2 regions of the Fictibacillus halophilus genome follow, and region 1 is predicted to be linked to the other one. Evidence: a T-box and tRNA genes for the amino acid it is inferred to sense, from the RefSeq annotation. Region 1 holds a T-box; the other holds one or more tRNA genes.
What was found. A T-box is a leader RNA that pairs with one kind of tRNA and senses whether it is charged. The one in region 1 lies ahead of I5J82_RS11270 (valine--tRNA ligase), so its partner is inferred to be a tRNA-Val.

Region 1 (4,311 bases):
TGAATACACTCATGCGTATGAACCAACTGCAGCAAGGTGAGGTATCCGAAGGGCAGATCATATATATCCCAGTAAGTTCACGTTAAGTTGAGGTGCTATTATGGAGCTGATCAACACCTTAGAAAAAGAATATGAACTTTATGGGATACGGTGGAAAGAAAGACCACATCTGATCATGACTGATTATGGAGAAAAACGTATCCGTTATTGGAGTGAAAAAGAAAATTTACATTGGCACATAAGATGGCGCGATGAGTCTTCGAAAGGCTCTAGCGCCGTGCCAGATCGTATGATTCGTACTAAAAGCGGTGAACCTGCCATAAAATATGGAAACAGATGGCTTACTGTTCATGATCATACAGAAGAATTGTTTGGTTGTGAAGACGTAGAACGTTGGGGACAATTCATTGGAACATTACTAAATACGGCAATGTCTTCGGATAAACAAGATGTTTTCTGTAAACAAACCAGACAGCCTGTTTTTGATCTAAAATCTTGTATTACGCTTACTCAAAAGTATTTAGAAGCAAACTTTCAATGTATGGTTACAAGTATAAAAGAGAGTAAGCAACGATTAGAATTTTCCCGTGCAATTAAAAATAAAGTAAAAAATCATGCATTACCTGTTCTTGATCAGGAGCTCAGCGTAAAGAATGGCAGAAAAATTTTTCATTTTTTATTTTATCAAGGTAGTGAAGCTTTACCCATCAAAGGATATCTACCACTTCGTAAGTTTTTGGTTGAGTGGCTGGAACAAACTTCTCCTTCATCATTAAAACTTCTGTTAACGGAGGTGAATAAGCATTTTTCTTTAGAACGCGAGCAAGGGTTGTTACTTTTAGCTGAAGTCGTTACGCCTTGGGAACTGTATGATTGTTTAGATCAATTGGATAACAGCTCCTTAGAAAGAATGGTAGACGGCTTGAAGAAGTATGAAGATTGCTGGGAAAGTAATCGAATATTGGTCAAAACGGTAACCGAATGGTTTGATGAAAAAAGAAGGAAGGTGGCCCTATGACAACGGAAAAAGAAACATTAAATTACGGGCCCGTCCTTTTTCATTATGATCTATTTCCTGAAAAGTTAGAGCAGCATGGGAAAGTAAAGAAGGTCATAACGAAAAGGGGTACATTTGCACTGAAAGAAGCAGAGATGACAGAGGACGAAAGAAGTTGGTTTACGCATGTGATTCAGCGTCTCTCTGAGATTGGTTTTCATCAGGTCGTTCCTCTGTATCCAACAAAGTTTGGCGATTATACGGTTCAGTTAGGATCTAGAACGTATTATTTAATGCCGTGGTTTGCGTCTGATGAAAGAAATGAGAGAGCGAAAGACGAAGTTCTTATTGATCACTTAGGAAAGATCCATGCGTTAACACTGAAGGAGCAAGACTTTTCGAATGAAGTGGTCGAACATTCGTATCAATATCTCATGAACAGATGGGAAAACAGGCAATATGAGATGGAGAGATTTACGGAAGAAGCAGAACAGAAAACGTATATGTCTCCCTTTGAACTAACGTATCTCAGTCACTTTCATCAAATTATGAGAATGACAGAAGAAGCGAAAAGAAGATTGAAAGAGTGGTATGAAACGTGTCAAAGAGAGAAACGTTACCGGAGCGTACTTTGTCACGGAAAGGTTTCAAGAAATCACCTGATCTTTAATCCAACTGGAGAAGGTCATCTACTCAATTTTGAAAAAGCCGTTCTGGATACGCCAATTAGAGACTTAGCGGTTTATTTTAGAAGAGCGGCACATCAAAAAGAATGGACTCCCGAAGAAGGAAAATCGTTATTAGATCTGTATGAAAAACATGTTCCATTGCTAAATGAAGAAAGAGGATTATTAATTAGTTATTTATCTTATCCTGAACCTGTTTTTAATGCAGTAGATCTTTATTGTATGAAACGAAACGATTATTCTCAAATTGAAATGGTGCATAGGCTTGAGAGCAGAATAAGAGCAATGAAAAAAATCCGGGATTTCTGTGATGCGATTATGATGGCTCCCCCACCTGCACCTTTAGAACAAACAGATTCTATGCCAACAAAAATTCACATAAATGATGAAGGAGATCACATATAACGACTATATGTGATCTTTTTTTTATAAGGCTGTTTTCGTAAACTTTGTTGCTTTTGAAAGTGTTGATTTCCGTTCCAGGCTGCTCGCTTTCCACGGGGCAGGCGGTGAGCCACATTCGTACGTTTCACTCTTAAGTGTCTCACCTGCCCACCTGCCCCGTAGGAGTCTCGCACCTTCCACTACAATCAATTGTCAAAGGTGACAAGGAGTTTAAAAGCAACAATCTTTTAGAAAAGAGCGTTAAATAACAAACGATACAGGTTAAAGAACATCATAAGCGAAACATACATGGAGGATCACTAAAGTTAAAAGGATGATAAAATCAACAGCAGATGGAAACAGTATCGTCCTTAAAAGCTGAAAGACAATAAGTGGCGCAGTCAATTGTCCGATTGTTTGTTTAAGGGTAACAAACCACCCTGGAAATCGCGTTTTTCGAAAATACTTTCTAGACAAGACAAGCCCTCCATTCGCCCATTTTTTATAATTTATGCAACAGAATGATTAATGTGAAAGACAGGTTATCACCAAAGGAGGTTCAAAGGCATAGAATAACTTTTACAAGTTACGGCAATACTATTGACTAAAAACAGATAAGTTGTATAAAATATATTCAGATTCTATATTGTCGCGTAGACAGGGAATAGTACAACACAACACCTTTTAGAGAGAGGATTCATCTGCTGAAAGAATCCTTAAGGAGAGTTAGTTGGAAGTCGCCCTTGAGCATCTTCTCTGAAAATCGAAGTAGGAGAAGACGGTCCATCCGTTATTCATGAGTGTACAGCAAGTTTATTTAGACTTGCTGTAAATAAAGGTGGTACCGCGGAGTCCTTTCGTCCTTTTTGACGAAAGGGCTTTTTTGTTTTTTAGAAATAAAGGAGGAGAATAGAATGACGAACGAACAGAAAGAACTGACGATGCCAACGAAATACGATCCGAAGGCTACTGAAGAAAATCGTTATGATTTTTGGTTAAAAGGCAAATTTTTTGAAGCAAAGAGTGAGGAAGGAAAACAGCCGTATACGATTGTAATCCCACCTCCTAACGTTACAGGAAAACTGCACCTCGGGCACGCATGGGACACTACGCTTCAAGATATCTTAACGCGAACAAAACGTATGCAAGGATACGATGTTCTGTGGCTCCCTGGGATGGACCACGCCGGTATTGCGACCCAAGCAAAAGTAGAAGGGAAGCTTCGTGAAGAAGGGATATCTCGATACGACTTAGGCCGTGAAAAGTTCTTAGAGAAGTCTTGGGAATGGAAAGAAGAGTATGCTGAGTTCATTCGTCAGCAATGGGCAAAACTAGGGCTTGGTCTAGATTATTCTCGTGAGCGCTTTACATTAGATGAGGGATTATCTGATGCAGTTAAAGAGGTTTTCGTTACCCTATATGAAAAAGGATTAATCTACCGCGGTGAGTACATCATCAACTGGGACCCACAAACGAAAACAGCTCTTTCTGATATTGAAGTTATCCACCAAGATGTTCAAGGTGCGTTCTATCATATGAAATATCCACTAGCAGATGGGTCTGGACATATCGAAGTAGCTACAACTCGTCCTGAGACGATGCTGGGTGATACAGCGATCGCTGTACATCCGAAAGATGAGCGTTATCAGCATCTAATAGGTAAGAAAGCGATTCTGCCAATCGTTGGACGTGAGATCGAAATTGTTGGAGATGATTATGTTGATATGGAATTTGGTTCAGGCGCTGTAAAAATCACACCTGCGCATGATCCGAATGACTTTGAGATCGGTAACAGACACAACCTTGAGCGTATCCTTGTAATGGATGAAGGCGGTCAGATGAACGACAATGCTGGTGCTTACCAAGGACTAGACCGGTTTGAGTGCCGAAAGCAGATCGTTAAAGATCTTCAGGAGCAAGGTGTATTGTTCAAGATCGAAGAGCATATTCATTCTGTTGGTCACTCTGAGCGTAGTGGAGCAGTTGTTGAACCATATCTTTCAACACAATGGTTTGTTAAGATGCAGCCGTTAGCTGACGAAGCGATCAAGCTTCAAAAAGGTGAAGATAAGATAAACTTTGTTCCTGACCGCTTCGAGAACACGTATATGCGTTGGATAGAAAACATTCGTGATTGGTGTATCTCTCGTCAGCTTTGGTGGGGTCACCGAATCCCTGCATGGTTCCATAAAGAAACGGGAGAGATTTACGTTGGTAAGACAGAACCAAAAGACCCGGAAAATT
Region 2 (4,311 bases), 1.2 Mb from region 1:
AGATGAAACAATCGCACTTGGAGCCGTTTTCGGATATGGTTCTATAGCTGTTACAACTTTTGGACACCTAGACAAATTTAAGATGGGTATTATTCAAAAATTAGATACAAAGATAGCAAATGGTAAAGTGCATACATTCTTGGATGATCTTGTTGCAAGTATTGCAGCCAACGCCTCAAGTCGACTCGCACACAGACTTCGAGATAAGCAGGAGCGCCTTGATCTAGAAGAGATTAAGATTCGTGATGAGGAAGAGAAGATTGGTTAAATAACAAGAAAAAACACGCCTAATTGTTTGGCGTGTTTTTATATTGTTATCAATTAAAATATATCAATAGAAACAATATCTAGTAATGGGAATTTTGTTTGGGCAGTATTATTAATGCGTGCATAATCAGATTGTACTTCATCAATCTGAACATTAAGAAACACTCTTCCAGCTACGATTAAATCTACAACTACATCTCCGTTAGCAAGTGTAATAAGCACTGAGCGAAGAGTACGACTTGTAACTGTTGGTGTATTAGTTGTAACTAAAATAGAATTTTGATCTACTGCAGCAATTGTTGTGAACGGAATATATCTGTCAACAGTTGCATTCGTCACTCGAATATAATCCGATCCAACCTCTCTTATTGTAACATTCGTAAGAAACGCTGCTGCTAGACCCGGAACATAAATATCCACAGTGAATACTCTAGCAAAATCGATCACACGAGCTCTAAAATCTGTACTGTTTACTTCAGGAGTTACCCCGGCGCCTATTGCATTATCGATGCTTCCTACTTCAAACAGATTGATTAATGCATTAATACCAGAAACTAAGTTAAAAACGCGCAAGAAATTACCACCAACTTCTCGAATTGAAACACTAAAAAAAGGCGTTACCGCATTACCCGTAATGTAAACATCTACTAGATTTTCACTCGCTAAAGGAATGATTCTACTTCTAAGCGTGCGACTTTGGATAATCGCCATATGATTCACCTCCTTGCCGGAACAAACTTTTATAGCAAGACGATGCTCATTATAAAGATTCCATACTATAATCTATTAATAAAAAATGAAAGTGTGTGGTGTTCTATCTTGTGTTTAACATAGGTAAACACATATTTATTTTTTAATAGGCAAGTATCCTATCATTTTCGAAATTAATTAATATGCTATTTAGTATCTGGTATACAGATTGATTAATTTTATAAATGGATGGGAGGTCAGTAAAGATGGGAGATTCTTTATTCCACGGACAAGAGAAATGTACAAAGCATGATAACACACGAGGATGTGATAGCTGTGTTTGTGATTTCTTTCGTGATCTATCCGACGACATTAATTTTTGCAGCCAAAACATAAACAACTTCCTTGTTATCGTTTTAAAAGGCATTGGTCCATTAAGCTTGAATGGAACGACAGATCCTACGTTGTTCAGATTTGTACGTTTTGAACACAAGAAGTGCTGTGTTGTGCTTTCTTATGAAGTAACTACCGCAACTGGTACAGCTACTCGTAATTTACTAGTTAACTGTAAAGACATTATAGCTGTAACTTGTGTACAAGACGGCGATCTTGCTGCAGGTACGTTCAACTAATTGTTTATTCAGCCGGGATACTCTCCCGGTGTATACATAGAAAACGGCAAAGACATAATTTTTTGCTGAACCTAAAGAAAAGTGTTGTCAAAACTCTTAAAAAGCATATATAATAATTTTTGTTGGACAAAGATATTGATTCGATAGCTCAGCTGGGAGAGCGCTACCTTGACAGGGTAGAGGTCGGGGGTTCGAACCCCTCTCGAGTCACCATACATAATAAGTAAACCTCCTTAGCGATAAGGAGGTTTTTTTGTTCAATATTAGTTCACCTTAATGTGTTACAGCAACAAAAACACGCCAGAGATGAATACCCCAGTAATGATCATCATAACAAGACCGTATCCCATGATGTCTTTTGCTTTTAATCCAGCAATAGCTAAAGCAGGAAGGGCATAAAAAGGTTGGATCATGTTTGTCCATGCATCTCCCCAAGCTACTGCCATTGCTGTTTTTGATAAAGAAACACCTAAGTTTTGCGCTGCTTCTAACATTACAGGTCCTTGAACCGCCCATTGTCCACCGCCAGAAGGAACAAAAAAGTTAACAAGACCTGCACTCCATAAAGTAAATAAATGAAAAGTATGTTCGTTTGAGAAGGAAATAAGCATATTGGATAGAACAGCCACTAGTCCTGATGAAGTCACGATTCCCATTAGTCCTGCATAAAAAGGGAACTGAATAATAATTCCGCTAGCATTTTTTACAGCATCCGTAACCGCTTTCAAAAATAACCGTGGAGTTTTATGTAAGATGATACCGATAAATAGGAATAAAAAGTTTACAATATCCAGATTTAAGGCAAACCCATTATTCGTGAAATAATAGACTAGGTAAGAGATTCCTAATAAGCCGATGAGAATGGACAATAACTGGCTATTTTCAAGTCGATTAGCAGGAGTTTGAAGTATTTCTTCTTTACTTGCTGCTTCAAAAGAATCCTTTTCCTCTAACAAAGCAGGATCGATGACAAACGCTTTTTCACTCGGTGGAACCATTAATCTGTTGATGATCGGTACCATCATGAACAGGCCGGCTAGAATAATTAAGTTGAAGGATGAAAAGATTGTCTCGCTCGTTGGAACAACACCCATAATATTCTCGGTAAAATGTCCCGGTGTAGCAATCGTTAACACAACAGAACCTGATAGACCTCCACTCCATATGATAAAGCCGCTATAAGCACTTGCGATTAGTAACCGATAGTCCACTCCTTTTACTTTTATCGCGATCTCTTTTGCAAATAGGGCACCTATTATAAGACCGAATCCCCAATTGATCCAGCATGCGACAAGAGCTACTAACGTTACGAGTATGATAGCTTGGCCAGGTGTTTTTGGTAATTTTGCTAAGGAACCTAAAAGTTTCTTAAATAGCGGGGAGCTTGCCATAACGTGACCAGTCACTAATATTAATACCATCTGCATGGAAAAGGTTAATAAACTCCAAAAACCTGTACCCCAATAATTGATTATCTGTACAGGGGTGCTATCTGTAGCAAATAGTGCTAGGCCACATACGAAGAACGTCAGTAAGATGACCAACAGAAAGGGATCGGGCATGTACCTTTGCATAAATCGGTTTGAAAACGAAATTAGAAGTTTCAACTTTTCCTCTCCTCTTGAATGATATTTAAATAATATGTATTTCAAGTACAGTTCGATTTATTTCTACAAAATCCTTTAAATACTTATTGATAAATGGACGAACTTTTTAAGTCGTCCTACATAAAATATAGAGAAATAGGATATAAGGTTTTGAAAGGAGAAAGTTTTTTTGGCTTTATTTAAACGCCCTGGCATTTTTGCCAAAAAGGGAATGGTTCCTAACATGGGTGCAATGGGACCTACAATGGGAGCAATGGGACAGATGGCGCCTACGATGGGAGCTATGCAACAGATGCCACAGATGGGTGGATGTGGATACCCAGCAGTATCACCGTCTCAATACTATCCTCCACAAGTTATGCCTGCACAATATAGTCCTACGAATCAACAATTTCAATATAACCAGCAAGATGTATATGTTCCGATGATTCATCCAACTCAAACGACTCAAGTCAATCAGATGAACTACAAATATGTACATTACTTCCCTCAGAACACGAACGTCGTAAACCAAGCAACGCAGCAAAACCTTTGTGGAACGGTACAACCAATCATGGCACCTTGTCCCCCGCCATGCCCACCGCCATGTGGCCCATGTGGTCCTTGGAGAAAGAAGTGATAGTGAAGCTGTCGACTCTGTCGGCAGTTTTTCTATTCTATTTTTGTATGAATTTGTGTGAAAATAATAAGGTATGGGGAATGAATAGGGTAGTACATATAAAATTCTGGAGGTTATGAAAAATGAGCCGTGATACAAAGGTTGTAATCGTTACAGGAGCAGCTAAAGGGATAGGTAAACAAATCGCAATTGATTTTGCCAAAGCAGGTTATATTCCTTCATTAATAGACTTTGATAAAAATGAACTTGAATCAACATTGTCTGAAGTTACATCAATTCAAAAGGATGCAATCGCGATAACATGTGACGTTAAGAATCCTGATGAAATCATTCAAGCAGTAGCAGAAACACATAATAAATTAGGTGATATTCATTGTTTAATCAATAATGCGGGTCTTTCAAAATGGAAGTCTCCTTATGAATTATCAGTAGATGAATGGGATGACATTTTAAACACAAACTTAAGAAGCGTATTTCTTTTCTCAAGAGAAGCAGC

Region 2: it encodes a tRNA-Val, which carries the amino acid that the T-box ahead of I5J82_RS11270 (valine--tRNA ligase) is inferred to sense. The anticodon was not compared.

What each region holds. Positions count from the first base shown of each region.
Region 1 covers NZ_JAEACF010000001.1:2,151,266-2,155,576, reverse strand. The annotation lists gene I5J82_RS11290 (LysM peptidoglycan-binding domain-containing protein) at 1-86, shown strand, start outside; gene I5J82_RS11285 (hypothetical protein) at 101-1,018, shown strand; gene ysxE (spore coat protein YsxE) at 1,015-2,088, shown strand; gene I5J82_RS11275 (hypothetical protein) at 2,350-2,544, opposite strand; T-box leader at 2,713-2,935, shown strand; gene I5J82_RS11270 (valine--tRNA ligase) at 2,982-4,311, shown strand, end outside.
Region 2 covers NZ_JAEACF010000001.1:915,517-919,827, forward strand. The annotation lists gene I5J82_RS04855 (phosphatidylglycerophosphatase A family protein) at 1-268, shown strand, start outside; gene I5J82_RS04860 (hypothetical protein) at 322-840, opposite strand; gene I5J82_RS04865 (hypothetical protein) at 1,224-1,589, shown strand; tRNA gene I5J82_RS04870 (tRNA-Val) at 1,727-1,802, shown strand; gene I5J82_RS04875 (short-chain fatty acid transporter) at 1,871-3,196, opposite strand; gene I5J82_RS04880 (CotD family spore coat protein) at 3,366-3,815, shown strand; gene I5J82_RS04885 (SDR family NAD(P)-dependent oxidoreductase) at 3,938-4,311, shown strand, end outside.